Regions from separate parts of the Halomonas rhizosphaerae genome, predicted to be linked through region 3. Evidence: riboswitches for the same ligand, from Rfam matches in the RefSeq annotation. Region 3 holds a riboswitch; each other region holds the start of a gene.
The links. Region 3 has a riboswitch for thiamine pyrophosphate ahead of tenA (thiaminase II). Riboswitches for the same ligand answer to the same signal wherever they lie in the genome.

Region 1: linked by a shared signal. The riboswitch ahead of thiO (glycine oxidase ThiO) and the one ahead of tenA (thiaminase II) in region 3 are both predicted to bind thiamine pyrophosphate.
Region 2: linked by a shared signal. The riboswitch ahead of thiM (hydroxyethylthiazole kinase) and the one ahead of tenA (thiaminase II) in region 3 are both predicted to bind thiamine pyrophosphate.
Region 4: linked by a shared signal. The riboswitch ahead of QLQ86_RS11035 (SLC5/6 family protein) and the one ahead of tenA (thiaminase II) in region 3 are both predicted to bind thiamine pyrophosphate.

Annotation. Positions count from the first base shown of each region.
Region 1 is NZ_JASCQQ010000010.1:29,800-37,645, forward strand. It holds gene QLQ86_RS05255 (proline racemase family protein) at 1-513, opposite strand, end outside; gene QLQ86_RS05260 (zinc-binding dehydrogenase) at 510-1,670, opposite strand; gene QLQ86_RS05265 (thiazole synthase) at 1,763-2,566, opposite strand; gene thiS (sulfur carrier protein ThiS) at 2,566-2,775, opposite strand; gene thiO (glycine oxidase ThiO) at 2,772-3,869, opposite strand; TPP riboswitch at 3,932-4,054, opposite strand; gene QLQ86_RS05280 (hypothetical protein) at 4,132-4,437, opposite strand; gene argF (ornithine carbamoyltransferase) at 4,560-5,480, opposite strand; gene grxD (Grx4 family monothiol glutaredoxin) at 5,672-6,022, shown strand; gene rnt (ribonuclease T) at 6,121-6,783, opposite strand; partial or broken gene QLQ86_RS05300 (argininosuccinate synthase) at 6,904-7,846, shown strand, end outside.
Region 2 is NZ_JASCQQ010000005.1:5,534-13,379, forward strand. It holds gene QLQ86_RS01450 (AbrB family transcriptional regulator) at 1-520, shown strand, start outside; gene QLQ86_RS01455 (hypothetical protein) at 526-786, shown strand; gene QLQ86_RS01460 (DUF2061 domain-containing protein) at 806-997, opposite strand; gene QLQ86_RS01465 (serine hydrolase) at 1,250-2,680, shown strand; gene QLQ86_RS01470 (DMT family transporter) at 2,791-3,666, shown strand; gene thiE (thiamine phosphate synthase) at 3,671-4,288, opposite strand; gene thiM (hydroxyethylthiazole kinase) at 4,278-5,084, opposite strand; TPP riboswitch at 5,122-5,222, opposite strand; gene QLQ86_RS01485 (hypothetical protein) at 5,263-5,541, opposite strand; gene dauA (C4-dicarboxylic acid transporter DauA) at 5,665-7,419, opposite strand; gene QLQ86_RS01495 (CopG family transcriptional regulator) at 7,615-7,812, shown strand.
Region 3 is NZ_JASCQQ010000039.1:301,720-309,565, reverse strand. It holds gene pta (phosphate acetyltransferase) at 1-728, opposite strand, end outside; gene QLQ86_RS20010 (acetate/propionate family kinase) at 715-1,908, opposite strand; gene QLQ86_RS20005 (porin family protein) at 2,151-2,654, shown strand; gene thiC (phosphomethylpyrimidine synthase ThiC) at 2,749-4,638, opposite strand; TPP riboswitch at 4,721-4,833, opposite strand; gene tenA (thiaminase II) at 4,932-5,600, opposite strand; TPP riboswitch at 5,671-5,805, opposite strand; gene QLQ86_RS19990 (YceI family protein) at 5,862-6,482, opposite strand; gene QLQ86_RS19985 (CDP-alcohol phosphatidyltransferase family protein) at 6,500-7,273, opposite strand; gene QLQ86_RS19980 (zinc-dependent alcohol dehydrogenase) at 7,421-7,846, shown strand, end outside.
Region 4 is NZ_JASCQQ010000026.1:121,561-129,406, reverse strand. It holds gene QLQ86_RS11045 (DUF3427 domain-containing protein) at 1-1,605, shown strand, start outside; gene QLQ86_RS11040 (peroxidase-related enzyme) at 1,722-2,309, shown strand; TPP riboswitch at 2,375-2,494, shown strand; gene QLQ86_RS11035 (SLC5/6 family protein) at 2,484-3,872, shown strand; gene QLQ86_RS11030 (hypothetical protein) at 3,941-5,515, shown strand; gene ilvD (dihydroxy-acid dehydratase) at 5,564-7,252, shown strand; gene QLQ86_RS11020 (arginine deiminase) at 7,394-7,846, shown strand, end outside.

The sequences.
Region 1 (7,846 bases), on a different contig from region 3:
GCTGTAGGCAACGCTGTAGGTCACGTCGCCGATGCCAGGCACATGGATGCTGGCGCGGTAGGTGTCGATATAGCTGGGCAGGCCCCCGCAGGTGATCGCCTCCACCACGCCGTTCTCGACCAGTGCCTCGATCTGCACCAGTCCTGCCGGCGACTCCAGCTTGAAGCGCTGGCGTCCCTCCTGCTTGGGCACCAGGCCGCTTTCCAGCACCGCCGTGGCGGTACAGATGGTGTTGGAGCCGGAGTAGATCGGATAGCCCATCACCTCCATGATGATGTAGCCCACCTCGGCGGCCGGGTCGGTGGCGGGCACGATCAGGTCGACCGACATCTCGGGAATGCCGTAGGGCTCCTCCAGCAGCAGCTTGCGCAGGCCATCGGCGTCGTCGCGCAGGTAGTGCATCTGGTCCCTGACGGTGGCGCCGGGCAGGGGCTCGATGCCGCCGACCACGATGCGGCTGACATCGCCGCCGGCGTGGGTGTCGATCAGTTGCAGGGTCAGTGCCTGGCTCATGAGTGTCCCTCGAGGGCGAAGGGCGCGCCATGCTCGTCCCACTGGCTGTCGGGGACGATCACGATCTTGCCCAGGAAGTTGCTGCCGCGGCTGACGAAGTAGCGCTCGGCCTGATGCAGGTCGGAGAGCCGGAAGGCGGCGTGCAGCACCGGCCTGAGCTCGCCTGCACGGATCCAGGCGATCAGCTGCTCGGCCTCCGCGCGGGTACCGTGGGAGACGCCGAAGATCTGCACCTGATAGAGGTAGATGCGCGTCCACAGGATCTCGCTGATGTTGCCGCCGCTGGCGCCGGCGATGGAGAGGCGAGGGTAGGTGGTGCGTGCCTTCATGTCCTGGATCATGGTGTCGATGAAACGGTCGGTCATCTCGCCGCCGACCAGGTCCATCACCGCGTCGATGGGCGCGCCCCCGGTGGCTTCGAGCACCCGCTCGGCGAAGCCCGCCAGGTCGCCGCGGTCGATCACCGCCTCCGCGCCGAGCGCCTTGAGGGCCTCGGCCTTCTCCTGCTGGCTCACCGCATAGGGCACCGCGCCGACGATACGGCACAGCTGGATCAGCGCCGTGCCGACCCCGCCGCTGGCGCCGCTGACGAGGATTCGTTCACCCGCGCTTACTCGGGCGGATGTCATCATATGGTAGGCGGTCTGGTAGGAGCACATGCCCATGGCGGCGAGTTCGGCGTCGCTGAGCTCCGGGTTGGGCACATGGTGGAACTGGTCCGAGGGCACGGCGACGTATTCGGCGAAGCCGCCGTCGGCGCCGTGGCCGTAGTAGTCCGGGGTCAAGTTGATGTCGCGCCGGGCGTCGGGATAGAGGTTGAAGTCGAGCAGGCCGCGCTCACCGATCCGCGAGGCCTCGACCCCGTCGCCCACCGCCACCACGCGCCCGGCGATGTCGGCGCCCTGGATGCGCGGGAAGGTCAGGGTCGGCGTCCCGCCCATGGCAAACGATGTCACCTCGCCCTTCTTCACCGGATAGAGCCCCTCGCGGGCCTTGCGGTCGGTGTTGTTCTTGGCGGTGGCCGTGACCTTCACCAGCACCTCGCCGGGCCCCGGTCGCGGGGTCGGCACGTCGTCGTGGTAGACCAGCTTGTCGACGTCACCATGCCCGGTCAGCAGCATGGCGGCCATGGTATCGGGGAGGGTCTGGCTGCTCATGGGTGCCTCCTTTCGTCTACGGGGTCGCCTCGGGCAGACGATAGCAGACTTCCCCGTCCCGACGTCATCCCCCGGCGGCTCCTGCGCCGGGACTATCTGCCATCGCGATGCCAGAAGGGCTGGCCCACCGTCGGCGTGCTGGGACTGGCAGTCTGGCGCTGCTGCATGAGTCCGGCCAGGTAGGCCTTGCGGCCGGCGCGGATGGCCTCGGCAAAGGCCTCGGCCATCTGCGGCGGGCGATGGGCCCGGGCCACGGCGGTGTTGAGCAGCACGCCGTCGAAGCCCATCTCCATGGCCTCGGCGGCCTGGGATGGCGCGCCCAGGCCGGCATCGATGATCAGCGGCACGTCGAGGCGCTGGCGCAGGGTCTGGAGGGCGTAGCGGTTCATCAGGCCGCGGCCGGTGCCGATGGGCGAGCCCCAGGGCATCAGCGCCTGGCAGCCGGCGTCGCGCAGGCGCTGGCAGAGCACAAGATCGTCCGTGCAGTAGGGCAGCACCTTGAAGCCCTGGTCGATCAGTTCCCGGGCCGCCTCCAGCAGACCGAAGGGGTCCGGCTGCAGGTTGTAGTCGTCGCCGATCACCTCGAGCTTGATCCAGGGCGTGTCGAAGAGCTCGCGCGACATCTGCGCCAGTGTGATGGCCTCCCGGGCCGAGCGGCAGCCGGCAGTGTTGGGCAGCAGCCGGCAGCCGCTGTCGCGCAGGATCTGCCAGAAGGCCTCGCCGTCGCCGGCCGCGGGGTTCTGCCGGCGCAGGCCCAGGGTCACCATCTCGCAGCCGGCGGCCCGGATGGCCTGCTGCATCACCGTGGGCGAGGGGTAGAGGGCGGTGCCGAGCAGGAAGCGGCTGGCGAAGGCCTCGTCATACAGCGTCAGGGTATCGTCGTGCAGCGCGTCCATCAGCCACCTCCTACCGGGGCCACGATATCGATACGGTCGTTTTCCTGCAGGACCCGTCCGGCGTAGGCCGAGCGGGGCACGAACTCGCCGTTGACCGCCACCGCGACCCGGCGGTCGGCGTAGTGCCACGCCTGCAGGGCGTCGGCGAGCGGTGTGCCGGCGGGAAGGCGGGCGGTCTCGTCGTTGAGTCGCAGGGTGATCTGGTTCATGCGGCGTTCTCCTGCGGCGGGCGTGCCGCCAGTGTGTCGGCGAAGGGCCGGTCACCGTGGCCGCGGATCCCGGCCAGCAGGTGGCAGACCACGGCCGGTGCCAGCAAGTAACCGTGCCGGAACAGGCCGTTGGCGGTGATCAGCTCCTGCTGTTGAGTGACATGTGGCAGGTTGTCGAGGAAGGCGGGACGCAGGTTGACCCCCTGCTCCAGGATGCGCGCCTCGGCGAAGGCCGGGGACAGGGTATAGAGGGCGCTGCCCAGCTCCAGCGAGGATTGCAGGGACATGGGCGAGCGGTCCTCGCTCTCGATCTGGGTGGCCCCGATGACGAAGCGATCCTCCGGCTTGGGGACCACGTAGAGCTGGTAGCGGGGGTGCATCAGCCGTACCGGCCGCGAGAGCTGGATCTCGGCCGTCCGCACGTGCAGGGTCTCGCCGCGCACGCCCCGCAGGCTCGGGTGGCGCGGTCGGGCGCCGGTGCCTCGACAGTCCACGACCAGGTCGAAGCGCCGGGGGCCGTCGGCGGTGACGACCTCGCCGGGGAAGGTCTCCACCGGGCAGTGGGCATGGCACTCCCCGCCCAGGGCGCGAATCTCGTCCAGCAGGCGGGTGAGCAGGGCCCGGTTGTCCAGGTGGGCCTCGTCCGGCAGGAACAGGCCCTGGTGGAAGCCGGGCGCCAGGTCGGGCTCCAGCCGATGGATCCCCCGGGCGTCGAGCGTCCGGCAGGGGGAGTCGCCGCCCAGCGCATGGTCGAGGTCGCGGCGGAACTGGGTGAGCTCACCCAGGTCCTGGGGGTGCGCTACCATCAGGCTGCCGTTCTGCTGCCACAGCGATTGAGCGTCGAGGGCTTCGAGCCACCTCGGCCATTGGGCCAGGGCGAAGCGGCCCATGTCGTAAACGCAGCGTTCGGAGATCGCCGTTTCGCAGAGCGGGGCGACCATGCCGGCGGCGGTCCAGGCGGCAGCGGGCGGGGCGTCCAGGTCCCCGGCGTCGTAGAGGGTGACGGCGTGGCCGTCGCCGAGCAACTGCCAGGCGACCAGGCGCCCCAGCAGGCCGGCGCCGGCGACGGCGATGTGATCGGTGGTGTGTGTCACGATAGCGGCCATCCAGCAGCAGGCATGGCTGACCAGGGGGGATGACGGCAGGGGGCGGGCAGGAATGACACGCGCTTGTTCCCTCCGCAGGCATCAACCTGATCAGGTTCAACGGGTTCGGCCGTACCGATCTCAGCCCCCGTGCACGGCTCCATGAGCGTGCCGGGGCTCCCCGACAAGTCCTGCCAACTTAACCAAAGATGCCCGGGCACGCAATCTCGTCGCGTACCCGGGCATCAGAGGGGATGGCGTCCTGTCCGCCTCAGGCGCAGTCGGCGGCCCCTTCGCCGAACATGTCAAACAGTAGTTCGCGGCCGAGGCCGGTCAGCACGAAGCGCTGCTGGTCGTTCCAGGTGGCGGCCCGGCTGGTCTCGAGGATGTGTTGGCAGGGTGCCCAGTCGCGGTCGGCTTCGCCGAGTGCCTTGAGGGCGTTGCGGTCGAGGCCGCGGTGCGGGACGGTGACCGTCTCGAGGACGTGCCCCTGGCGATAGAGCAGGGCGGCCATGTTGGAGAGGCACTGACGCAGGCTGCGCTGCATGCCGTGGGTGCTGGGGGTGTCATCTATCATGCTGCCGCATCTCCTGAAGGGATTCTGCTGCAGCGCATTATACATGCGACGAAGGTTGATGTCATACCAAGGTCTAACATGCCCCGCCGTGGCAGCCTCCACGCCGGGCGGGGCAGCATCCCTCACCCCTCCACTCGCCCCAGCAGCAGGAACTCGATCAGTGCCTTCTGCGCATGCAGGCGGTTGCCGGCCTCCTGCCAGACCACGGCCCGCGGATCATCGAGCAGGGTCGTGCTGATCTCCTCGCCGCGATGGGCGGGCAGGCAGTGCAGGAAGAGCACGTCCTCCTTCGCCCGGTCGAGCATCGCCTCGCTCACCTGGAGGCCGGCGAAGTCCGCCTCGCGCCTGGCCTGCTCCTCTTCCTGGCCCATGGAGGCCCAGACGTCGGTGGTGACCAGGTCGGCTTCCGCCACGGCCTGCTGGGGATCGCGGAGGATGGTCACCCGGTCGCCGGCGGCCGCGAGAATGTCCTGGCGGGGCTCGTAGCCCTCCGGACAGCAGATGCGCAGCTGGAAGTCGAACTGGCGGGCGGCGTTGATCCAGGAATGGCACATGTTGTTGCCGTCGCCGATCCACACCGCGGTGCGGCCCTTGACGCTGCCGCGCAGCTCGGTCCAGGTCATCACATCGGCGAGCAGCTGGCAGGGATGGTAGTCGTCGGTGAGCGCGTTGATCACCGGCACCGTGCTGGCGGCGGCATATGCCTCCAGTCCCTCGTGGGAGAAGGTGCGGATCATCACCGCGTCGACCATCTCCGAGAGTACCCGCGCGGTATCGCCGATGGGCTCACCGCGGCCGAGCTGGGTGTCGCGGGGCGAGAGGAAGAGCGCATGGCCCCCGAACTGCGCCATGGCGGTCTCGAAGGAGACCCGGGTGCGGGTCGAGGACTTCTCGAAGATCATCGCCAGGGTGCGGTTGGCGAAGGGCGTGTAGGTCGGCCCGTGGGTCTTCAGGCCGTTCTTGATCGAGATGGCGCGCTGGACCAGGTAGCGCAGCTCGTCCGGACTGAGGTCAAGCAGGGTGAGGAAATGGCGGGTGGCCATGGTGTCGCTCCACGGGAAAAAACGACCATCCTAGCCAGCCCACGGGGGATGCGCAACGCGCCCGTCATCAGTAGAATGGCCCTCATCCACAAGGCCGACCAGCTTGCTCGGGTATTGCCCGGGCGCCTGCCGGCCACGGTCTATCGCGGCCCGGTCCGTCGAGATCCGGCCACACGAGAAAGGGAGATGTCATGAGCACCACCGTCGAGAACATCCAGCGCCAGATCGGCGAGAACCCCATCCTGATCTACATGAAGGGTACCCCCCAGCTGCCGCAGTGCGGCTTCTCCGCCCAGACCGTCCAGGCCCTGATGGCCTGTGGCGAGCGCTTCGCCTTCGTCAACGTCCTGGATAACCCGGACATCCGCGCCGAGCTGCCCAAGGTGGCCAACTGGCCGACTTTCCCTCAGCTGTGGGTCGAGGGCGAGTTGGTCGGTGGCTGTGACATCGTGGTCGAGATGCACCAGAGCGGCGAGCTCGAAAAGCTGGTCAAGGCCGCGGCCTCCCGCGCCGAGGCAAGCGAGGGCGACCCTCAGGCCTGAGGGTCGCGCCGTCGCGCCTGTCAGCGCTGCACCAGACGAGAGCCCCGCAGGCAACGGCCTGCGGGGCTCTCTCTTGCTGAAAGGGTGCCGCCGGGCGGCTACTCTTCCAGCCCCTGCTCCTTCTGGGCCAGGGCCCAGCCGCCCAGGTCCTTGTAGCGGTTGACCATGGCACAGAACAGCTCGGCGGTGCGCTCGGTGTCGTAGCGCGCCGAGTGGGCCGCGCTGTTGTCGAACTCGATGCCCGCGGCGCGGCAGGCCCGGGCCAGCACGGTCTGGCCATAGACCAGGCCACCGAGCGATGCCGTGTCGAAGCTCGAGAAGGGATGGAAGGGGTTGCGCTTGATGCCGCAGCGGTTCACTGCTGCGTTGAGGAAACCGTGGTCGAAGGCGGCATTGTGGCCGACCAGCACGGCCCGTGTGCAGCCATGGGCCTTGATGGACTTGCGCACCGGGCGGAAGATCTCGCCCAGCGCCTCGGCCTCGCTGACGGCCACCTGTCGTCGCAGCGGGTCATCCAGCCGGATGCCGGTGAAGTCCAGCGCCGACTGCTCCACGTTGGCCCCCTCGAAGGGAGTGACATGGTAGGCATAGGTGGCGTCGGGGATCAGGTTGCCTTCCGGGTCCATGGTCAGGGTGACCGCGGCAATCTCGAGGATCGCATCGCCCTCGGGATTGAATCCGCCGGTTTCCAGATCCACCACCACGGGCAGGAAGCTGCGGAATCGCTGCGCCATGAGTTCGCGGGCGATCGCCTCGCTCATGCACCTCTCCTTGTCTGGGCCATCGTGTTTTGAAACCGCGAAAGTCTAGCAGCTTGCCATCAGCGAGTCGCGTCGCCGGTATTCGCTGCAGGCTCGTCGCGCTATAATCACCGTCTTTACGACTGTTACGAGAGGAGCCTCAGCATGTCCGATGTCAAGAAGGTCGTGCTCGCCTATTCCGGCGGCCTGGATACGTCCGTCATCGTCAAGTGGTTGCAGGAAACCTATGACTGCGAGGTCGTGACCTTCACCGCGGACATCGGCCAGGGCGAGGAGGTCGAGCCGGCCCGCGCCAAGGCCCAGGCGCTGGGGGTCAAGGAGATCCATATCGAGGATCTTCGCGAGGAGTTCGTGCGCGACTACGTCTATCCGATGTTCCGCGCCAACACCATTTACGAGGGCGAGTATCTGCTCGGCACCTCCATCGCCCGCCCGCTGATTGCCCGTCGCCTGATCGAGATTGCCAACCAGACCGGTGCCGACGCCATCTCCCATGGCGCCACCGGCAAGGGCAACGACCAGGTGCGCTTCGAACTCGGCGCCTATGCGCTGAAGCCCGGCGTCAAGGTGATCGCGCCCTGGCGCGAGTGGGATCTCACCTCCCGCGAGAAGCTGATGGCCTACTGCCAGCAGCACGACATCCCGGTGGATTTCTCCTCCACGAAGAAGAAGTCGCCCTACTCGATGGATGCCAACCTGCTGCACATCTCCTACGAGGGCGGCATTCTCGAGGACCCCTGGGCCGAGGCCGAGGAGGACATGTGGCGCTGGAGCGTGTCGCCGGAGGCCGCGCCGGACACCCCTACCTATATCGAGCTGACCTACGAGAAGGGCGATATCGTGGCCATCGACGGCGTGCCGATGAAGCCCCACGAGGTGCTCGAGAAGCTCAACACGCTGGGCGGCGACAACGGCATCGGCCGCCTCGACATCGTCGAGAACCGCTATGTGGGGATGAAGTCCCGCGGCTGCTACGAGACGCCGGGAGGCACCATCATGCTGCGCGCCCACCGCGCCATCGAGTCGCTGACCCTCGACCGCGAGGAGGCGCACCTCAAGGACG
Region 2 (7,846 bases), on a different contig from region 3:
GTCGCAATGGCTGTGGATGCCGGCACCCGCCGACATCGCGTGGCTGGTGCTGGCGGGGCTAGGAGGCTTGTGGTTGGGTAAACGCCTACACCTGCCCAGCCCGTTGCTGTTCGGCCCGGCACTCGCCTCGGCGGCACTACACCTCACTGGCCTTACGCATGCGGCGGTGCCTCCTCTAATAATCGCCCTCGCGCAGGTGGTTATCGGAATCTCCGTAGGCGGCCGCTTTGCCGGTACCCGGCTGGCAGAGGTGGGACATGCGTTGCTGATGGCCATTGTGCAGGCTCTGGTGTTGCTGCTACTCGCCATAGCTGCTGCCTGGGTGGGGCATTTACTGACCGGATACTCCGCTGCGGCAGCGCTTCTCGCGTACATGCCGGGTGGTGCACCAGAACTTAGCCTGGTAGCACTCAGCCTGGGTATCGATCCTGCCTTTGTCACCACCCACCACCTGCTGCGCATCACTCTGCTCGTGTTGCTGCTGCCTTTGCTGCTCAGGCGGGTGGTGTCGAGCACCTAGTAAAGGTGGCCACCTTCTCCGCCTGCATGCTGTTGCAGCACCTGACCAAGGCCTTCGTGTTCGGCGTGGCCGGCTTCGTCTTCCGGGACTGGTTGCCACTCATGCTGGTGATGGTGGCGGCGGGCTTCCTCGGCACCTGGCTCGGGCTGCGCCTGCTGCATCGCCTCTCGGAGCACCGCTTCGACACCCTCTTCAAGTGGGCATTGACGCTGCTGGCGCTACGCCTGGTGTGGCTCGGCGGGCAGCGGCTACTGGCGGGGGGGTGATCGGGTGCAGGGGCGTGGATCAGGCGGCCAGGCGAGCTCGTCGCCGCTGAACGGCCTCCCAGGCCTTCTCGTGGAAGAAGTAGGCGACGGTGTTGGCGGCGGGTTCGAGCAGCGCGATCATGCCGCCGAGCACCCAGCTGCCGGTGACTATCCAGGTCACGCCGAAGGCCACGCAGAAGTGCACGATGGCGAAGGTGGCGGTCTTCTTCATGGCGAGGCTCCATGCCGTGAGCGGTACTTGCCTGCCAGACTAGGGGAGCCTTGCCCATCGCGTAACCTGATTTACCATATGGTTACGATAGTTGGACGCAATCGAAAGGGGTGGTCGACGCCGGTGGACAGGGTGAAGGACGAGATAATGCGGCGAAAAATCGGCAGAAAGTCCGCCCTCCGCCCTGTACAGCGCGTCACAGACGGCCATAATGGCTAGATGCAACGGTAACAAACCTCGAGGGAACGCGACATGGTGCCTATCACAACAAACAACCGGCGCCGGAGAGGGGGCATCTTTGTGCTGCTGGCCTGCCTGCTGCTGGCTACCTCGGCCGTCCAGGCCAATCCTCGCTATGCGGGTATCGTCATCGATGCCGACAGCCAGGAGATCCTCTACGCCGAGAATGCCGACAAGCTGCGCTATCCGGCCTCGTTGACCAAGATGATGACGCTCTACCTGGTGTTCGAGGCCCTGGAGGAGGGCAGGCTGAGCCTGGGCCAGCCGCTGCCGGTCTCTTCCTATGCCGCCTCCAAGCCGGCCTCCAAGCTCTATGTGAAGGCCGGCTCGACGATTCCCGTGGAGACCGCCATCCAGGCGCTGGTGATCAAGTCGGCCAACGATGTGGCCGTGGTGGTGGCCGAGGCCCTGGGCGGCAGCGAGACGCACTTTGCCCGCATGATGACCGACAAGGCTCGCGACCTGGGCATGCAGGACACCGTCTTCCGTAATCCCAACGGCCTGCCCGATGCCGGTCAGGTCACCACCGCACGTGACATGGTGGTGCTCTCCCGGCACCTAATGCGTGACTTCCCCCAGTACTACCCCTATTTCTCGCGGACGAGCTTTCCCTGGCGGGGCAAGACCATCACGGGCCACAACCGCCTGCTCAAGAACTATCCCGGTGCCGACGGCCTCAAGACCGGTTTTATCCGCGCCTCCGGCTTCAACGTGGCCACCTCGGCGGTGCGTGACGGCCGTCGCCTGCTCACCGTGGTGATGGGCGGCTTCTCCGCCGCCTCGCGGGACCTGCACACCGCCGAGCTGCTGGATCGCGGCTTCGTGCGGGCCTCGCTGGCCGATGGTCGCGGCTGGCTGGCCAGTGCCGACATCTCCGGTGGCCGGCTGATGCCGGGCGAGCCCCAGGCCCCGGGCCAGCCGGCCGGCGACCGGGTCCGCCTGGCCAGTCTCGGCACGCCATCCTCGGGCGCCGCGTCGCCCCCCGTGGCGTCGGCCTTCCCGCCGGCCCCGGCGGAGGAGCCGGTGGCGGCAGTGGATGCCCCGAGGCCGGCCGTGGCATCGCGGGTCGCCACCGTCGAGACGCCGGCCGCCACCACGACGGCGCGCCTGGAGCAGGGCTCGGCCGACGACCCGATCCGCGAGCTTATGGCCAGCACCCGTGCGTCGTCGGATCCCGTCCCGGGAAGCGCCGTCCAGCGCGGGGGCTGGGGCGTACAGGTCGGCGCCTTCAGCGATGCGGTCCATGCCCGCAACCTGGCGTCCCGTGCCGCCGACCAGTTGGCCAGTGAGCTGGCCGATGCCCGGATCGCCGTAGCCGATGCCAAGGATGCCGGCGTCTTTCGCGCCCGCCTGGTGGACATGAACGAGGGCCAGGCCCACACCGCCTGCCGTCGCCTGGTGGCCCAGGGCATGGAGTGCATGGTGGTCCAGGCCAGCCTCTGAAGGCTTGCCCTCCGGCACGTCACCGACTAGCGTAGTGATCTCCACTCACCCCGCCGGCCCCAGGCCGGCGGGGTGGCTTTTTGGGGTTCCGCCAGGGGAGGGCATTCGGCATGTCACCGTCATTCAAGGGCATCGGCTTCATGTGCCTGGGCGTGCTCTGCTTGGCCATCGGTGACGCCATCGCCAAGTGGCTGGGCGAGGTGCACTCGCCGCTGCAGATCATCTTCTTCCGTACCCTGGTCTCGCTGCCGCTGATCGCGGTGCTGGCCCGGTTCGGCGGCGGCCTGCGCAAGCTGCGTACCCGACGCCCTGGGATCCACCTGCTGCGCGGGCTGATCTACACCGGCACCATGTTCTGCTTCGTTCTGGGCCTGACCCTGCTGCCGCTGGCCGAGGCCACCGCCATCGCCTTCGTGGCACCGCTGTTCGTCACCCTGCTCTCGGTGCCGCTGCTGGGCGAGCGCATCGAGAGGCCGGTGCTGGCGGCCTCGCTGGTGGGCTTCGTCGGGGTGCTGATCGTGGTGCGTCCCGGCGGCGAGGCCTTCGACCCCGGCGCTCTGGCGCTGATCGGGGCGGCGGCCTTCTATGCGCTGATGATGATCACCGCGCGGCGCTGGGGCGGCACCGAGCACCTCTGGGCGATGGTCTTCTACATGACTCTGGTGCCTTTCGTGGTGACCGCCATGGCGTTGCCCTGGGTGTGGCAGACGCCCCACCCCTGGCACTGGCTGGCCTTCGCGGGATCGGGCCTCTTCGGGGTGGGCGCCACGGCCTTCATCACCATGGCCTTCCGCCATGCCCCGGCGGCCATCGCCGCGCCCTTCGACTACACCGCCATGCTCTGGGCGGTGCTGCTGGGCTGGTGGTTCTGGGGCGAGATGCCGGATTTCTGGGTGTTCGTCGGCAGCATCCTGATCATCGGCAGTGGCCTGGCGATCGCCTACCACGAGCGACGCACCACCCTGAAGCGTCGTCCGACCTCCTGACGCCTCAGCGCGGGGAACGGAAGGCCCGCGCGGCGGCCTCGGGGTCGGGGGTGCCGCAGATCGCCGAGATCACCGCCAGGCCGCGGGCACCGGCGTCCCGCGTCGCGGCCACGTGCTCGGCCTTGAGGCCGCCGATGGCCACGCTCGGCAGGGGGCTGGCGGCCACCAGGGCAGCCAGGCCCTCGAAGCCCAGCGGCGCGGCGTGGTCGTGCTTGCTGGGGGTGGCGAAGACCGGGCCCAGCCCCAGGTAGTCCAGCGGCGCCGGGTCGAGGCGGGCGAGCTGGTCATGGGTCTGGACCGAGAGCCCGAGGATCGCCTCCGGACCCAGCGCCGCGCGGGCTCTGGCCACGTCGCAGTCGTCCTGCCCGATGTGCAGGCCGTCGGCGCCGGCGGCCAGGGCCACCTCCAGCCGGTCATTGATGATCAGCGGCACACCGCTGCCGTAAAGTGCGGCCTTCAGGCGACGCGCCTGGTCGATCAGTTCGACGTCGCTGGCGTGCTTGTCGCGCAGCTGTACCACCGTCACGCCGCCGCGCACCGCCGCCATCACGGTCTCCACCAGCCCAGGGCCCGCGCAGAGCCCGCGGTCGGTGACGAGATACAGCGAGAGATCAAGGCGCATCGTCCACCTCCAGTCGGGCCCGTTCGGTCAGGGCCTCGCCCTCCAGGTGAAAGAGGGCGTCGAGGAAGGCCACCGCGAAGCTGCCCGGGCCATTTGCAAGTTCGCCGGCCAGTTCGCCGGCCACGGCGTAGCAGGCAAGCGCCGCCACCGTCGCCTCGAAGGGGTCATCGGCGCCGGCCAGGAAGGCCGCCACCACCCCCGTCAGCGCGCAGCCCAGGGTGGTGACCCTGGGCATCAGCGGGTGGCCGCCCCTGAGTCGGGCGACCCGTCGGCCATCGGTGACCAGGTCCACCTCGCCGGTCACCGCGACCACGCCATCCGTCTGGCGGGCCAGCCGGCGGGCGGCGTCGAGGGCCGCCTCGGCAGGGTCGGTGCTGTCCACGCCGCGCCCGCCGCCGGCCTGCCCCGCCAGGGCGATGATCTCCGAGGCATTCCCCCGGATCACGTCCGGCGACAGCGCCAGCAGTCGCGCCCCGGTCTCGCGGCGATAGCGCGTGGCGCCCACCGCCACCGGGTCCAGCACCCAGGGACGCCCCGTCTCCCCGGCGGCCAGGGCGGAGGCCTCCATGGCATCGACCCAGTGGGGCGAGAGGGTGCCGATATTGATCGTCAGGGCGCCGGCCAGCGCGGTGAACTCGGCGGCCTCCTCGCGGGCATGGACCATGGCCGGCGAGGCGCCGATGGCCAGCAGCACGTTGGCCATGCTGTTCATGGCCACATGGTTGGTGATGTTGTGGACCAGCGGGCTGGTCTCGCGCACCCGGGCCAGGTGCGCGGCGGGATCGATGGCAAGCATGGGGCCTCCCCGGCGCGGGAGGTGCGGCTCGGCGCAGGGCCGGGGCCACACGACTCCCTCCGCCGGCATTATCCGGGTCAGGTTCCGAGGGTGCGTCTCAGCCGTGGCGATGTCGCCACGGCGCCCCTGTCGTCAGGCTCCACTATCCCTGCCCGCTCCCTGGCTGTAAAGGCCGGGTTCAGGCCAGCAGGTGGAAGCCGGAGAGGGTGATCAGGCTGGCCAGGGTCAGGCTGTACAGGGCGTCGAGGGTGTCCGACTGTAGGGCCGGGCTCGGCCACAGCCGGGCCAGGGCCGCGGCACCCAGGCCGATCAGTCCCAGCGGCAGCTCCACCGCTGCCCAGTCGGCGAGCAGCACGCCCGTAGCCAGCAGCAGCCAGCCGGCCACCACCAGCAGGCCGGCTCGACGAGCGCTCGCCAGGTGTTCCGCTGCGGGGGTATCACGCGTGACAGTCCCCATGGTGTCGCCTCCTCGTGGTTCGATGGACGGGGACCTGTTCCCCGTTCACCAGACGCTAGAGGAGCCGTCTTAAGGTCCGCTTAAGGCGCGATGGCCGTTGCGTGTCAGTGGCATCGTGGATCTTCAGGCAGTACGGGCGAGCCAGCGCAGGGCTACCTTCCGGGCGTGGGCCAGTTCCCGGCACCACGTCAGCTGGCCGGCCGTGCGGCGGATGCCCGCACGGCGCAGCTTGACGAGGATGCGCGCCGGCAGGCCGACCAGCACCAGCGCGACCCCCTGGCGATGCATCTCGTCGACCAGGGCCTGGAGGGCCACGATGGCGGTGCCATCCATGCTCGGCACGTCATGCATGTCGAGGATGACGACCCGCACCTTCGGGTCCACCAGGTGCAGCGAGGTGAGCGCCTTCTCGGCGGCGCCGAAGAACAGCGGGCCATCGATGTCGTAGAGGGCGATCTCGGCGGGCAGCTCGTCGATGCTGGCATGCGACCCGTTGTCGACCCGCTGGGTCTGGGTCAGCAGCGACATGCGCCGGATGAAGAGGGCAGCTGCCAGCCCGATGCCCACGGCCACCGCCAGCACCATGTCGAAGAGCACGGTCAGGGTAAAACAGGTCAACAGGATGGCCACGTCCCCCGGTGGGGCAGAGCGCAGGGTGTGCAGGAAGTGGCGGGCCTCGCCCATGTTCCAGGCGACGATGAACAGCAGCGCCGCCAGCGCGGCCATCGGCACCAGCCCCAGCAGGCCGGCCAGCGCGACTACCGCCAGCAGCACCACCAGCGAGTGCACCACCGCCGCGATCGGCGAACGGGCACCGCTGCGGATGTTGGTGGCGGTACGGGCGATGGCAGCCGTGGCGGTGATGCCGCCGAACAGCGGCGCGACGATATTGCCAAGCCCCTGGCCGATCAGCTCGGCGTTGGGGTCATGCCGGGTCCGGGTCAGCCCGTCGGACACCACCGCGCAGAGCAGCGACTCGATCGCCCCCAGCATGGCGATGGCGAAGGCCGGACCCAGCAGGGCGCGAATCAGTTCGAAGTCCAGTGCCAGGGGTTCGCCGTCCGCGCCGGGCAGTCGCCAGGGGGCCACGAGACTCGGCGCGATCGGGGGAATCCCGCTGCCCCTCTCGCCCTGAGCCTCCCAGGTGAAGCGCGAGGCGATGGTCTCCACCAGGTTGCCCGTGCTCGGGTCGCCGATCCCGTGGTTGACCGCATAGGCCGCCACCGCGCCGACCACCAGCCCGACCAGGGGCGCCGGAATCGGCAGATGCAGGCGCGGCCAGAGCAGCATGACCCCCAGGGTGAAGGCCCCGATCCCCAGCTCCAGTGGCTCCAGGCCGGGCAGCGAGGCGGCGATCCGTCCCAGGTTCTCGACGAAGTGCTCGCCCAGCTGGCCGACCTGAAGGCCCAGGAAGTCAGGCACCTGGAGGACCGCGATCACCACCGCGATCCCCGCCGTGAAGCCCAGCACCACCGGATAGGGCACGTACTGGATGAGGCGTCCCATGCCGGTGAGGCCCAGCGCCACCAGGATCAGGCCGGCCATCATCGAGGCGATCAGCAGGCCGCCCAGGCCGTACTGCTGGACGATCGGGAAGAGGATGACGACGAAGGCTGCCGTGGGGCCCGAGACATTGAAGCGTGAACCGCCGGTCAGCGCGATGATGGCGCCGGCGACGATCGCCGTGTATAGCCCGTGCTGGGGAGGCACGCCGGTGGCGATCGCCAGGGCCATGGAGAGCGGCACGGCCACGGTGCCGATGGTCAGCCCGGCCAGGACGTCGCGGCGCAGGTCGTCCAGCCCGTAGCCGTCTCGCCAGGCCGCGCGCAGGCCGGTGGCGATGCCGGGAAGTCGCGGGGACGGTCGGTGGCGTGCCATGCGCGGGGTCTCCTTGTTACGGGGTCACCCGCCTCCCTGGATGGGCCGGTGGCCGCATCCACCCTGGGCGGTGATCCGGTTGCTTATGTGAATTACATTAACATGTCGTTAGTATTATCGACAAACATGTTCCCGGCATTGCCCCGCCCGGCAGCGCGCATTAACATTTGATGATAATGCTTCCGGAGAATCGCGATGGAAAAGAAGACGGCACGCCTGACCCTGCTGATCGACCCGCACAAGAAGCGGGCCTTCGAGCAGCTGTGTGCGGCCCAGGACCTGACCCCTTCCCAGGTGGTGCGACAGCTGATCCGCGACTACCTGCGCGACCATGGCGTGGAGTACGAGACGCGCCCCGACCTGGCCGGCAGGGACGCGACGGGACGGGAGTGAGTGGGGCCCCATCCCGGCCGGGTGGGTGGCAGCG
Region 3 (7,846 bases):
GGTGCCGAGAGGGCCGCATGCCAGGGCACGGCGCCGATCAGCTGGAAGCGCTCGCCGCCCAGGGCCGGCAGGTAGCGGCGCAGGCGGTCGACCAGTTGCTCGTCACGCTGGGCGGTGAGTTCGGGGGCCGCCAGGGGCGTGGGAGCATCGCCGTCCGGCAGCGGGCGCAGCCGCATCAGGATACAGCCCAGGGTGCGCGGCGAGTCGACGCCATCGAAGGCCTGGGCATGCATGTCGAGCCGTTCCGCCAGGTCCTGGGGGGCGCTCAGGTCACCATCGGCCACCAGGATGGTGCGCGCATTGAGGGCATGGGCCAGCTGGGCGTTGAGCCGGGTCGCATAGCTGCTGTGCTGGCTGGGTGCCAGTCCCTCGATCACCACCAGCTCGGGGGCCTCGCCCGCGTCCGGAGTGGCGACCCGGGCATGGCGCTCCACGGCCTCCTCCATCAGCTCGTCGCTGCGGTCCTCGCGCAGCAGGCGCTCCAGCCGTGCCTGGGGGAGCGGTGCCGGAGGCGCCAGGCCCAGGGTGCTGGCCGCCAGGGCACAGGAGCGGTCCGGCCCGTTGCCGTTGAGTTCGTCCTGTCGAAACGGCTTGAGAAAGCCGGCCTTGAGCCCGAGGGTATCCAGGGCGCGGATCAGGCCGAGGCAGGCCGAGGTCAGGCCCACGCCGCTGTCGGTTGGCACCAGCAGCAGGTTGCGGGGTTCGGGACGGTGATCAAGTGGCGTCATGGTGGCTCTCTTGCAGCAGCTGGCGGGTTTCTTCGGCAATGCGCCCCTCCTCGTCGGTGGGGATGACCCACAGCTCGGGACCACCCGCGTCGAGATCGATGCGACCCTCGTGGCCACCGAAGGTGACGGCGTTGGCCACGGCATCCAGCCGCAGGCCGAAGTGGGGCAGCTGTTCGATCACCCGGGCGCGCACGGCGCTGGCATTCTCGCCGATCCCCCCGGTGAAGGCGATGCCATCCAGGCGGGGCAGGCCGCAGGAGAGGGCCGCCAGCGACTTGGCAATGCGGTAGCAGAATACCTCGATGGCCAGCTCGGCGCCCGCGTGATGCTCGGCGGCGGCCTGCTCGAGGCGGCGCATGTCGTTGGAGAGGCCGGAGAGTCCCAGCAGGCCGCTCTCCTTGTTGAGCAGGGTGTCGATACGCGCGATCGACCAGCCCAGCTGACGGGCCAGGTGGGCATGCAGGCCCGGGTCCACGTCGCCGCTGCGGGTGCCCATCACCAGCCCCTCCAGCGGGGTGAGCCCCATGCTGGTGTCGACGCTGCGTCCCTGCCAGACCGCGCAGGTGGAGCAGCCGTTGCCCAGGTGGGCGATCAGCCAGCCGCCATGGGGGCGACCGCCGAGGGCATCGAGCCGGGCACTCACATAGGCGTGGCTGCTGCCATGGAAGCCGTAGCGGCGGATGCCGTGGTTGCGATAGAGCCCTTCCGGCAGCGCATAGCGGTAGGCACGAGGCGGCAGGGTCTGGTGGAAGGCCGTATCGAACACCGCCACCTGGGGCAGGTCGGGGAACAGCTCAAGCGTCGTCTTGACCCCCGTCAGGTTGGCCGGGTTGTGCAGCGGCGCTAGGGCCTCGGTGGCCTCGATGGCCCGCCTCACGCCGGCATCGATGCGGGTCGCGCGGGTGAAGCGCTCGCCGCCGTGGACGATGCGATGTCCTACCGCCACGGGATGCAGCCCCTCCAGGCGCTCATGGATGGCCGTCATGGCCTCGGCGTGGTCGGCGCCGTGCAGGGGGCATGAGAATTCCCGTCCGGCGCCGTCGACGCCCGTGAGGCGCGCATCCTCGCCGCCCAGGCGCTCGGCCAGGCCGGCCAGGCGAGGATGGTCTGGAGAGGCGGGAACGAGGGCATACTTGATGGACGAAGAGCCGCAGTTGATTACCAGTACCGGGTCGTTCATGGCGCGTCCTGTTCAGGGATGTCGGGGGCGCGGATGATGCGGCCAGGGTGTGCCTGGCAAACGGCTCCCGGGCAGGGCGAATCTATCATGTTGCAGTGCGGGATGCAGTGACCTGACGGCGCGCGTCCTGCCGTCTCCCTCTCCCATCGCAGGGCGCTGCGGAACATGTTGCACTTTGGTCGAGGCTGTACCAGAATGAAATCTGCGAAAGGAAACGCTGTTTCCTAACTGGGAGGCTCACCATGAAGACCATCACGATTTCCACCGTCTCCGCTGCCCTGCTGCTGGCCGGAGCCACCGCCCATGCCCAGGGCAGCCCGATGAACTATCAGCCGACCCCCTACATCGGTGGCGATGTCCTGTTCTGGGAGCTCGACCCGGAAGGGCGTGGCAACTTCGACAGCACCGGCCTGCGCCTGCGGGCTGGTGTGGCGTTCAACGACTACTTCGCCCTGGAAGGCCACCTCGGCACCGGCGGCTCGGATGGCAACGTTGAGCTGGATTACCTGGCCGGCGCCTATGCCAAGGGTATCCTGCCGATCGCTCCGGAATTCCGCCTCTACGGCCTGGCGGGCTTCACCGAGGTGGATGCTGACGTGGATGACGAGAGTGGCTTCTCCTACGGTGCTGGCGCCGAGTTCGACGTGACGCACAACCTCGCCGTGGGGGCCGACTACATGCGCTACCTGGACGAGTCGAACTACACCTTCGATGCCGCCAGTGTCGGGGTGACGTTCCGCTTCTGATCTCCCGGCGGCCCCACACCGCCATGCCATGAAATGAAAGGCGCCCTCGCCGGGAAACCGGCGAGGGCGCTCTGCTTGGCGGGGCCGTCGGCGGTCAGACCTCCGAGTAGAGCTCACCTCCCTTGCGGCGGAACTTCTCCGCCTGCTCCTCCATGCCCTTCATGACGGCTTCCTGGTCGCCGTCGAGGCCGTTATCCCTGGCATAGTCACGCACCTCCTGGCTGATCTTCATGGAGCAGAACTTGGGCCCGCACATGGAGCAGAAGTGGGCGACCTTGGCCGAGTCCTTGGGCAGGGTCTCGTCGTGGTACTCGCGGGCCGTGTCCGGGTCGAGGCCGAGGTTGAACTGGTCCTCCCAGCGGAACTCGAAGCGCGCCTTGGACAGGGCGTTGTCGCGACGTTGGGCGGCCGGGTGGCCCTTGGCGAGGTCGGCGGCGTGGGCGGCGATCTTGTAGGTGATGATGCCGGTCTTGACGTCGTCCTTGTTGGGCAGGCCGAGGTGCTCCTTGGGGGTCACGTAGCAGAGCATGGCGCAGCCGAACCAGCCGATCATCGCCGCGCCGATGCCCGAGGTGATGTGGTCGTAGCCCGGCGCGATGTCGGTGACCAGCGGGCCCAGGGTGTAGAAGGGCGCCTCGTCGCAGACCTCGAGCTGCTTGTCCATGTTCTCCTTGACCAGGTGCATGGGCACATGGCCGGGGCCCTCGATCATCACCTGCACGTCGTGCTTCCAGGCGATGTGGGTCAGCTCGCCGAGGGTCTCGAGCTCGGCCATCTGGGCCTCGTCGTTGGCGTCGGCCACCGAGCCGGGGCGCAGGCCATCACCCAGCGAGAAGGCGACATCGTACTGCTTGCAGATCTCGCAGATCTCCTCGAAGTGGGTGTAGAGGAAGCTCTCCCGGTGATGGAACAGGCACCACTTGGCCATGATCGAGCCGCCCCGCGAGACGATACCGGTCACGCGCTTGGCGGTCAGCGGCACATAGCGCAGCAGCACCCCGGCGTGGATGGTGAAGTAGTCCACGCCCTGCTCGGCCTGCTCGATCAGGGTGTCGCGGAATACCTCCCAGGTGAGGTCTTCGGCCACCCCATTGACCTTCTCCAGCGCCTGGTAGATGGGCACGGTGCCGATGGGCACCGGGGCGTTGCGGATGATCCACTCGCGGGTCTCGTGGATGTTCTGCCCGGTGGAGAGGTCCATGATGGTGTCGGCGCCCCAGCGGATGCCCCAGGTCATCTTGTCGACCTCCGCCTCGATGGAGGAGGTCACCGCCGAGTTGCCTAGGTTTCCGTTGATCTTCACCAGGAAGTTGCGGCCGATGATCATCGGCTCGGACTCGGGGTGGTTGATGTTGTTGGGGATGATGGCGCGGCCCACCGCCACTTCCTGGCGCACGAACTCCGAGGTGATCTCCTCCGGCAGCCGCGCACCGAAGCCCTGGCCCGGATGCTGCTGGCCGAGGATGCGCTCGACTTCCTCGGTTCCCAGGGCTTGGCGCCGCTGGTTCTCGCGAATGGCGATGAATTCCATCTCCGGGGTGATGATGCCCTGGCGCGCATAGTGCAGCTGGGTGACGTTCCTGCCTTCCTTGGCCCGCCGCGGGGTACGGGTCAGGTCGAAGCGCAGCGGGGCGAGCGTGGGATCGTTGGCACGGCGACGGCCGTACTCGGAGGTGGGGCCGTCGAGCCGTTCCGTATCGTCGCGCTGCTCGATCCAGGCGCGACGCAGCTCGGGCAAGCCGCGGCGCAGGTCGATCTCGGCGTCCGGGTCGGTGTAGGGGCCGGAGGTGTCGTAGACCAGCAGCGGAGGGTTCTCCTCGTCGGCCCCCGAGGTGCGGGTGGGCGACAGCGAGATCTCGCGGAAGGGCACGCGGATGTCCGGGCGCGAGCCCTCGACGTAGCGCTTGCGCGAGCCGGGCAACGGCCGGATAGCGGCCTCGTCGACGCGGGCGGTCTCGGCGAGAAAGTGGGCGGTCTTGCTCATGCGGTGTTCTCCCTTGGGTTTCATGGGGTTGTCAGGGAGGACAAGCTGGGGAGGACAGGGGCCGCCAGGCATGGAGCGCCGTGGCGGCGTGTCGCTTGATCCCTACGCTGGTCCTAGCCAGTTCAGGTTCAACGGGATCCATGCTCGGGTGCTGCATGATCTCAGCCGTCTTCAACGGCACCCCGTCAAGCGTGGTGGTCAACTACCCGGGCAAGACGTATCTTGCCCGCCGCGTTTGGCCTGACCAGAGCCAGCGCGGGTCTTTCCATAGGGCCAGCGATGGCACCAGGCCATCAGTCGGTGCGGTCCAGCCCCATCTGCCAGAAGTCGATCTCGAGTCGCGTGGCGTCGCGAAACACCTCCGACAGCTCCTGGAAGCGCCCCGGGGTGACCTCGGCCAGGCGCGCATCGAGCCACTCAAGCTCGGCGTGCATGGCATCCTGGAACTCGTCGCTTTCGTACATGCCGATCCAGGCGTCATAGGGATTGGCCTGGCCGCGCACGGTGGAGGGCCGGGTTGTGAGCCACCGGGCAATCTCGCCATAGCCCACCAGGCAAGGTGCCAATGCCACGTGCAGGTCGAGCAGGTCGCCGCGGTGGCCGGTGTCGAGCACGTAGCGGGTGTAGGCGAGTGTCGCGCGGGCCTCGGGCAGGGCGGCGAGGTCCTCCTCGGCGATGCCCCAGTCGCGGCAGTAGTCCACGTGCAGGCCGAGTTCCACGTCGAGGATCGCCTTGAGCCCCTCATGGGCCTGGCGCAGGTCGGCCAGGGTTCGACTCTTGTAGGCGGCCAGCGCATAGGCCCGGGCGAAGTGGATCAGGAAGAGGTAGTCCTGCTGCAGGTAGTGGCGAAAGGCGCCCTCGTCGAGGGTGGCGTCGCCCAGGCCGCGCACGAATGGGTGTTCGATATAGGCGCGCCAGTCGGCCTGGCAGGCGGCGGTGAGGTCACTGAAGCGGGAGCCCATCTTGCCTCCGGTAGCGGTGTCGATCCGGAGTCGGGCGAGGGGAGGGTGGCCATGGGGCTGCCGGAGAGGCACTGGCTCACCGCTTGATTCCTACGCCGGTACGAGCCGGATCAGGTTCCACGGGACCAGCGCTCGGGTGCTGTCCATTCCTGGAGAGACCCCTGCGCTATCTCAGCCGGATTCACCGGCACCCCGTCAAGCGAGTGAGTTAGTCTAGCAGGCTGGTCATGACTTGCCAGCCCGTCTATCTGTCGGGATCGGCTATTGCCTGATCGCCTCCAGTTCGAGGATCAGTTCCACTTCGTCGCCGACCATGCCGTTGTCGACCCCGTAGGTCATCCCCCAGTCGCTGCGGGCGATGGTGGTGCGTGCCGACAGTCCCAGGGTGTGCTGTCCGTGGCCGAAGGGGTACACGTCGGCCTTGTTGAGCGTGACGTCCAGGGTCAGGGGGCGGGTCTCGCCGAGCAGGGTCAGTTCGCCTTCCAGTGTGCCTTCGCTGTCACTGCGTGCCTCGAAGTCGGTCACCTCGAAGACGATCGTCGAGTAGCGGCGAGCGTCGAGGAAATCGTCGCTGCGCAGGTGGTTGTCACGCTCCTCGTGGTTGGTGAAGACGCTGTCGGTGGCGATCTCGACTCTCCCGGAGTGCAGTTCTCGAGTCTGCTCGTCATAGACGAATTCGCCCTGGCCTTCCAGGAACATGCCGAGCGTGTCCGCGTAGCCGACGTGTTCGGTCAGGAAGCCGATGGAGAAGTGCTCTGGATCTATCTCGTAGGTGCGTGGCTCGGCACTGGCCGGCTGCATCGAGAATGCGCCCAGCGCCAGGACGAGCCCTGTGGCGATGGGCAATGCGGGAGGGGAGATATGACTGAGGGGCAAAGGCATGAGGGTTTCCTTTCGATTCACGAGTGACTGCTGGCGCGACAGTCCTCCACCCGCCTTGCCGGGGCATGGCGATACAGCCAGCGGATATCGACGCCGAAGGACCAGATCAGGCCGGCCAGAGCGCTTCCGGCCAGCCAATTCGTGGTCGTGGCGCCGGCGACGGGCAGCAGGGCGATCATCAAGGCAGCAACCTGCCACACGCAGACGATCTTGCGGCGACGACTCTGCGGCAGGGTCGCGGTCAGCCAGGAGAGCTTGCGTCCGGCGATAACGAAAGCGTAGCGCATGGCGCCGATGGCCAACACCCAGGGGCCTGCCTTGTCGAGCAACAGCAATGCCAGGCACAGCAGCAGGATCAGGAAGGCATCGAGTTCCATGTCGAAGCGCGCCCCGAAGTCGCTCTGCGTGGATGTGCGGCGCGCGACCCAGCCATCCACACCATCCAGCAGCAGGACCAGCAGGGCCAGGGCGGCAAGGGGGACAGCGTCTCGGGCCAGCAGGTCGGGGTCGGCCAGGGTGCCGGCCAGCAGAGCAATCAGGGCCCCCCGCCACAGGGTGATGCGATTGGCCCAGCCCAGTCTTCGCCAGTGGGAGGGCGCCGAGGCCACGACGAGTCCGGCCATGATCAGGTAGGTGATCATCGCCAGGAGGGGTACCCGGAAGCTCGCCCCGACCCACGACCACAGCAGTGTCGTCGCGGCCAGCAGGATCAGGGCGCCGACGCCAAGGTCACGGACGATCGGGATGGCCGGCCCCCTGGCATGGTCGCGGGTCGATTGACAGTATTGCATTGTGCATTCCAATATTGGCGTATCATTATTGTAGAAGAATAGGCGTGCAGCCAACAGTGTTGTACGACTGGGCCGGTTGCATCGATGTCGCTCACGGCTTCGTTAGCGTCTGTTCATACCCCTGACGTCCCCACTACGGATGTTGCCATGCGACATGCTAGCGCTACCGCCTTCTGGACCCTGGCACCGGGCCAGGGAGCCCTGCGACAGGAACAGGTGTCCATGCCTGGCCCCGGCGAGGTGGCCGTTCGAGCCCTCTTCAGCGGCATCAGTCGCGGTACCGAATCGCTGGTCTTCGAGGGCAGGGTGCCGGAAAGCGAGTGGCAACGCATGCGTGCCCCCTTCCAACAGGGTGACTTCCCCGGGCCGGTCAAGTATGGCTATGTCAGCGTCGGCGTCGTCGAGGCCGGTGAGCCCTTGCTGCTCGGACGAGAGGTGTTCTGCCTGTACCCGCACCAGGACCGCTATGTGGTGCCGATGGACGCCGTGGCGCCGTTACCGGAAGGCCTGCCGGCAGCGCGGGCCGTGCTGGCGGCCAACATGGAGACGGCCATCAACGGGGTCTGGGACGCC
Region 4 (7,846 bases), on a different contig from region 3:
AGCCTGTGGCGCAATGGACGCTATGATGCCCGCCAGATTGAGAATCTACTGACCGGCGATGATTTTCGTGCTCGACAACGGGTGGATACCGTCCGACAGGCACTTGAGCGTTACCAGCCTGACCTGACCGGCGTGCGGGCGGTGGGATTCTGTGTCGGGGTGCGCCATGCCGAGTATATGGCTGAGTGCTTCAACAGGTTGGGCGATGACTATCGGGCCGCCGTTCTAGTCGGTGACACTCCGGCAGAGATTCGCGCTGAGCGGCTTCGTGAGTTCCGCGAGGGCAGCTTACCGTTTCTGTTTACTGTCGATGTGCTAAGTGAAGGGGTGGATGTTCCGGATATCAACTTGGTGATGTTTCTACGCCCCACCGAGAGCCTGACGGTATTTCTGCAGCAGCTGGGGCGCGGACTGCGTCACGCGCCAGGTAAGGAGTGTCTGACTGTCTTGGACTTTGTGGGCCAAACTCACCGGCGTTATCGGTTGGATACCAAGTTCACTGCATTGCTTTCCGGCCAGCGGCAGCGACTTGACCGAGAGGTAGAGGCCGAGTTCCCCAGCCTGCCCCCTGGCTGCAGTATTCAGCTTGAACGGGTCGCTCGGGAGCGAGTTCTAAGCAAGATTCGCGCGGTGCTCAGTGACTTAAATCAGTTTATCCCCGAGACCCTGCGCACTTGGCCGGAGGAAGTAGGGCAGCCACTGACGTTTGGGCGTTTCCTGGAGGTGACGGGACTGTCACCGGTACAGGTGCTGTCGCGCAGGAGTTGGTCGGAGTGGAAGGCGATAGCCGACCGCAACCCACTCCCTGCCGACCCGGACCTCGATCAGGCCCGCAAGGCGCTACCGCGTATCGCTTTGCGTAGCGATCCAGTGCTCTTGAGAGCCCTCGAGGACATTGGCGGTCAAGACGGGACGGTTCAGGAGGCGTTGGGTCGCTACGACGTGGCTCAGCAAACGGCGTTGCACTATCTGCTGTGGGCCCGGAAGGGCGGGCTGGTCGGCGTGGATAGTCTCGAGCAGTCGCTGCAGAAGTGGCGCGCTAACCCCAGTGTGGCGGCCGATGCCGTGGAGATTGCCGCCTGGCGGCGTGGCCATCTGCGAGTACCGCTGCAACCCCTGAATGATTTGCCGTTCGACTGCGGGCTACTACTGCATGGTGTTTATGGCACCGCCGAAATTAAGGCGGCTCTGGGATTGGCCAGCCTTGAGAAACCGGGCGCCACCGGGGTGGGCGTCATCCACGCCAAGGACATTCGTGCCTATATCCACTTGGTCACCTTCCAGAAGGACGAGGGAGACTTCTCTCCTACCACGCGTTATCGCGACTATCCCATCAGCCGAAGACTGTTGCACTGGGAGAGCCAGTCAACCGTCACTCAGGAGAGCCCGACGGGGCAGAACTATCTCCATTTCGAAGAGCGTGGCTATACGATCCTCTTCTTCGCTCGCCTGACCAAGCGGATCGAGGGAGAGACGGCACCGTTTATCTTCTTGGGACCGGCCAAGGCGCTGAAAGGCTATCAAGGAGATCGTCCCATCGCCATGACCTGGGAACTGGAGTATCCGATGCCCGCGGAGCTATTCGAGGATGCGAGGCCGGCATAGCGACAGGGTAGCCAAAGCGGAATACCGGAGGAGGTTCGACCTTTGCCGGCATGTTGACGTTGACGTTAACTGATAACTTGGTGGCATTGCCAACAACCACAACGCCTGGAGCCTCCATGTCCGCGCCGATCAGCCGCTTCTCCGTCCCCGAATCGATCCACGACCTGCCCGATGATGTCCGCGATGCCATGCTGACGGTACAGGAGAAAGCCGGCTTCGTGCCCAATGTTTTCCTGATGCTGGCTCACCGACCGGCCGAGTTTCGCGCCTTCTTCGCCTACCACGATGCCCTGATGGAGCGCGAGTCCGACACGCTCACCAAGGCGGAGAAGGAGATGATCGTGGTGGCCACCAGCGCCCGCAACCGCTGCCTCTACTGCGTGGTGGCCCACGGCGCCCTGGTGCGGATCTACAGCAAGGACCCGCTGCTCGCCGACCAGGTGGCGATCAATCATCGCACCGCGCCGATCAGCGAGCGCCATCGCACTATGCTGGACTTCGCCCTCTACTGCGGCCTGGAGGTGGGAGAGCTCACCGACGAGTGGGAGGCCCGCCTGAAAACGGCCGGGTTCACCCACGATGATATCTGGGACATCGGCGCCATCGCCGCCTTCTTCGGCCTCTCCAACCGTCTGGTCACCCTGACCGGCACACCTCCGAACGAGGAGTTCTACCTGATGGGGAGGGTGCCGCGGGAGAAGTGATGAATACCGCCAGTTAGGTTAGGATTGACTTTGACCTACCAAGTGGTAGGTCCCACAATCCATTCACTTGTCGCCAGGGGAGTCTCGACGCCGAGAGTGTCGGCCGGGGCTGAGAGAGCGCATGGCGCTGACCCTGGAACCTGATCCGGTTCATACCGGCGGAGGAAGTGCGACATGCCCTACCTGACGTCTGCCGTGCTCGGCGCGGCGCTGCTCTGCTTTGCCTTCCTGGGCCTCAGGGCCCGCCGGGCCGATGGCCCCCTCGACGACTATGTTACCGCGCGCAACTCCCAGGGGGCCCAGTCGCTGGGCCTCTCCTTCCTGGCCTCCGGGATGGGGGCCTGGATCCTCTTCGCGCCCCCCGAGATCGGGGCCTTCGTCGGCCCGATGGCGCTGGCCGGCTATGCCATCGGCTCGGCGCTGCCGTTCATCGTGCTCGGGCTCTACGGCCCGGCGATCCGCCGCCACCTGCCCGAGGGGCGCAGCATCGGCGAGTTCGCCGAGGCCTGCTATGGCGTCGGGGTGCGGCGCTGGGTGTCGCTGGTCTCAGTCCTCTACATGGCCTGCTTCCTGGCCGCGGAGTTGACGGCCATCGGTGCCATCACCGCACTGCTCTCCGACGTGCCGCCGGCGCTGGTGGTGATCGGCGTGGCGGTCTCCACGCTGCTCTACACGGCGGTGGGCGGCCTGCGGGCGAGCCTCGCCACCGACCGCTGGCAGGCCTGGCTGCTGATCGCGCTGCTGGCCCTGGTCGGTGGCGTGGCGCTGATGCGCCTGCCCGAGATGCCGGTGGACGCCGCGCTGCCGTCGATCCCCGCCGGCAGCGCGCTCGCCGTGGCGCTGACCCTGGTGATCGCGGTGACCGCGGCCAACCTCTTCCACCAGGGCTACTGGCAGCGGGTGTGGGCGGCGCGCGACGATCGCGCCCTGGGCCGCGGGGCCTGGCTGGGCGGCGGCGTCACCGTGCTGGTGGTGATGGCGGTGGGCGGCCTCGGCATGCTGGCCGCCATGGCCGGCGTGGCGCTGGGCGAGCCGCCGATCCCCTTCTTCGCGCTGCTCGCGGAGGCGCCGGGCTGGCTGGCCCTGCCGGCGCTGGTGCTGGCGGTCACCCTGGTCGCCTCCAGCGTGGATACCCTTCAGAACGGCCTCGCCTCGCTGGTGGTGGCGGGCTCCGGTCGGCGCGGGCTCTCCATCGGCGCGGCACGGATGGTCACGGTGGCGCTGATGGTGCCGGTGGTGGTCGTGGCGCTGCAGGGGCTCTCGGTGCTGCGGCTGTTCCTGATCGCCGACCTGCTCTGTGCGGCTATCGTGGTGCCGGTGCTGCTGGGGCTCTGGTCGCGGATGAGCGCCACGGCCGCGGTGGCCGGCGGCGTGGCGGGCATGCTCGGCGCCATCCTGCCGGGCTGGGTCGCCCAGGGCAGCCCCGCGGCGGGCGTGCTGGCGGCGAGTTTCCCCGGCAGCATCCCGACCCTGCCGCCGTTCCTGGGCGCGCTTCTCGCCTCCACCCTGGTCAGCCTGCTGATCGCGTGGCTCCGGCCGGCGGGGAAGGCGCGTCCGGCTTGAGACGTTGCCAGTTCGGCGGAGGGCGGCCACGCTGAGGGGGTCCATCCGTGTTCGCGAGGAATCGCGCCATGCAGGTCTGCTCACCGGTGCGCCCCGGGGTGCTTCTCCTGCTCGGGCTGCTGGCGGGCTGTGCTGCCAGTCCCGACTGGCGCTCGGATGTTGTCGACCGCGACCCGCGGGACGCCCGCTGCCTGGAGCGGCTGGCCGCCTTCGATGCGGCGGTGGCAGAGGCCGGGGTGACCGATGCCGGGGCGGCCCGGGTGGCCGGCTTCCCCTACCTGCGTACCGACCGTCTGCTCGCGAGCCTGGGTGACGAACTGGACACCGACGCGGCCTTCGCCGACTGGGTGACCCGGATGCGCGGGCTGGATGCCGAGGCGCGCGCCATCGAGGCCGCTAACCTGCCGGCTGCCGGACGGGACCCACTCCCGACCGGCGCCGAGCCGACCGAGGCCGTCCATGCCTGCGCAGAGCGCCTGATGCAGCGTGAGCTGCTGGCCGGGGTGGGAAGCGGGCCGGCCCGCGAGCGGTTGCGGGCGGCGGTCGAGGCTCCCGACCACTACCGGACCTGGCGCCGGGCGCTGGGGCTCTATCCCCTGACCCGCCTCGGCCTGGCCATCGGCTACAACCGCTGGAAGGCAGGCCACCTGGACACCTTCGAGGCCTCCTTCGCGACGATGCCGGCCGAGGCTCCCCTGGTCCGCTATGCGCCGCCCAGCGGCCAGCCTCGGGATGCCGACGCCGCCGCTCGGTGGCTTCGCGAGGCGCCGCGCAGCCCGCTCGGCTTCGTCGAGCTCGAGCGCGAGGCGCTGCTGCGCCTGGCGGCGTACCATGCCCCGGTGTTTCTCGTCGAGACCCGGAGTCACGACGACCGTTTCGGCGCCCCTTACTGGTTCGCCGGCCCCGAAGGACCGCTACCGCGGGTGGACACCACCCGTCCGGTGGCCGACGTGCGGCTGAGCCATACCCGCTTCGAGGGCGAGCTGTTGCCGCAGCTGGTCTATACCCTGTGGTTCCCGGCTCGCTCCAGGCAGGGCGCGCTGGACCTGCTCGGCGGGCGCCTCGACGGCCTGGTGTGGCGGGTCACCCTCGACGAGCGGGGGCGGCCGTTGATCCACGACAGCATCCATCCCTGTGGCTGCTACCACCTCTTCTTTCCCGTGCCGCCCCTCGAGCGTGTCGAGGTGGCCGCGGACGCGGACCTGCGCGAGGCGCCGCTGACGCCCAGCGAGGCACCACGCCTGGTGGCGGGACAGCGGCTGGCGGTGCGCCTCGCCGCGGTCAGCCATTATGTGGAGAACCTCGGCCTTGCGGATTCCCACATCGGCGTGGCCGAGACGCGCCGCTACGCGCTCAAGGCGGCGTCGGCGCCACCCGACCATGGCCGGCGCTCCCTGGCGCTGCCCGGTGGCGGACGCCGCAGCCTCTATGGCCCCGATGGCCTGGTGCCGCATACCGAGCGCCTCGAGCGCTTCCTGCTGTGGCCATCGGGCATCCTGAGCCCCGGCGCCATGCGTCAGTGGGGGACCCATGCCACGGTTTTCGTCGGCCGGCGCCACTTCGACGACCCCCGGCTGTTCGAGGCAGCCTTCGAGCGGCCGGCCTCCGCTCTCGCAGCGACACGCCAAGATGCCGTACCCTGACGACCACCCTCGGGGGGAACCCCCGACACCGCAAGAGGACGCCCGACCATGAGTGACACACCTGACGATCGCCGCCGCCGCCATTCCGCCGAGGTAGTGGACGGGGTCGGCAAGTCCGCCAGCCGCGCCATGCTGCGAGCGGTGGGCTTCACCGACGAGGACTTCGCCAAGCCCCAGGTGGGCATCGCCTCCACCTGGAGCAACCTCACGCCCTGCAACAGCCATATCGACGAGCTGGCCCGCCGGGCCAGCGACGGGGCCGACGGGGCCGGCGGCAAGGGGGTGATCTTCAACACCATCACCATCTCCGATGGCATCGCCAACGGCACCGAGGGCATGAAGTACTCGCTGGTGTCGCGGGAGGTGATCGCCGACTCCATCGAGACGGTGGCCGGCTGCGAGGGCTTCGACGGCCTGGTGGCCATCGGCGGCTGCGACAAGAACATGCCGGGCTGCCTGATGGGGCTGGCGCGGCTCGACCGGCCGAGCGTCTTCGTCTACGGCGGGACCATCCTGCCGGGCACCGGGCATACCGACATCGTCTCGGTGTTCGAGGCCATGGGCGCCTACAGCCGCGGCGACATGGACCTGATCGAGGTGAAGCAGATCGAGGAGACGGCCATCCCCGGCCCCGGCTCCTGCGGCGGCATGTACACCGCCAACACCATGGCCTCGGCCATCGAGGCGCTGGGCATGAGCCTGCCCGGCAGCTCGGCGCAGAATGCGGTGTCACGCGAGAAACGCGCCGACTGCGAGGCAGCCGGCGCGGCGGTGCTCGAGCTGCTCGAGCGCGACATCAAGCCCTCCGACATCATGACCCGCCAGGCCTTCGAGAACGCCATCACCGTGGTGATCGCCCTGGGTGGTTCCACCAACGCGGTGCTGCACCTGATCGCCATGGCCAGCACCATCGGGGTGGAGCTGTCGCTCGCCGACTTCACCGAGATCGGCCGGCGCGTGCCGGTGGTCGCCGACCTGCGCCCCAGCGGCCGCTACATGATGAGCGAGCTGGTGGCGATCGGCGGCATCCAGCCGCTGATGAAGACCCTGCTCGACGCCGGCCTGCTCAACGGCGATTGCCTGACGGTGACCGGTCGCACGCTGGCCGAGAACCTGGCCGATGTCGCCCCCTATCCCGATGACCAGCAGATCATCGCCCCGCTGGACCGCCCGGTGAAGGCCGAGAGCCACCTGCGCATCCTGCACGGCAACCTGGCGCCGGAAGGGGCGGTGGCCAAGATCACCGGCAAGGAGGGCACGCGCTTCTCCGGCTCGGCGCGGGTGTTCGGCTCCGAGGAGGAGGCCCAGGCACGCATCAACGACGGCACCGTGGTGGCCGGCGACGTGGTGGTGATCCGCTACGAGGGGCCCAGGGGCGGGCCCGGCATGCGCGAGATGCTCACCCCGACCTCGGCAATCATGGGCCGGGGGCTGGGCAGCGAGGTGGCGCTGATCACCGACGGGCGCTTCTCCGGCGGCAGCCACGGCTTCGTGGTGGGCCACGTGACGCCCGAGGCCTTCGACGGCGGCCCCCTGGCGCTGGTGGAGGATGGCGACCTGATCACCATCGACGCCGAGGTCGACACCATCGACGTCGACCTCTCCGACGAGGAACTGATCCGCCGCCGCGCCGCCTGGCGCCAGCCGGCGCCGCGCTACACGCGCGGGGTGCTGTCGAAGTACGCGCGCACGGTGAGCTCGGCCTCCACCGGGGCGGTGACCGACCTGCCGGAGTAGCCGGCAACCGCCTTCCCCCGCCTCCCGGCCGGCTGCCTGTATCGCCCGGCCGACGGGAGACGACCTGCTCCGCGGGCAAGTCATGCCTCCCCGCGGAGTCCCGTCCATCAGCGTGGTCATCCGCCCCGGTGACTCGCTGCTTTGCCCGGTGGCAAGGAGCTTCGTCATGTCTGCCCCGCCCTTGGCGTGCATTCCGAGACCGGCACCCTGAGGCAGGTGATCGTCTGCCGTCCCGGCCTGGCCCATCGGCGGCTGACGCCCTCCAACTGCGATGCCCTGCTGTTCGACGACGTCTTCTGGGTCAAGCAGGCCCAGAAGGATCATGACGTCTTTGCCGGAGTGATGCGGGCCAGGGGCGTGGAGGTGCTCGACGTCAATGACCTGCTGGCCGAGACCCTCGATATCAAGGAAGCCCGCGCCTGGGTGCTGGACCACCGGATCACCTGGAACCACATCGGGGTGGGCATGGTGTCGGAGCTGCGCGCCTGGCTAGACGAGCTGCCGAGCGAGGCCCTGGCCGGGTTCCTGATCGGCGGGCTGGGGGTGAGGGACCTGCCGTTCGAGCCGGTGGGGCTGTTCGGCAACCATCTGGGG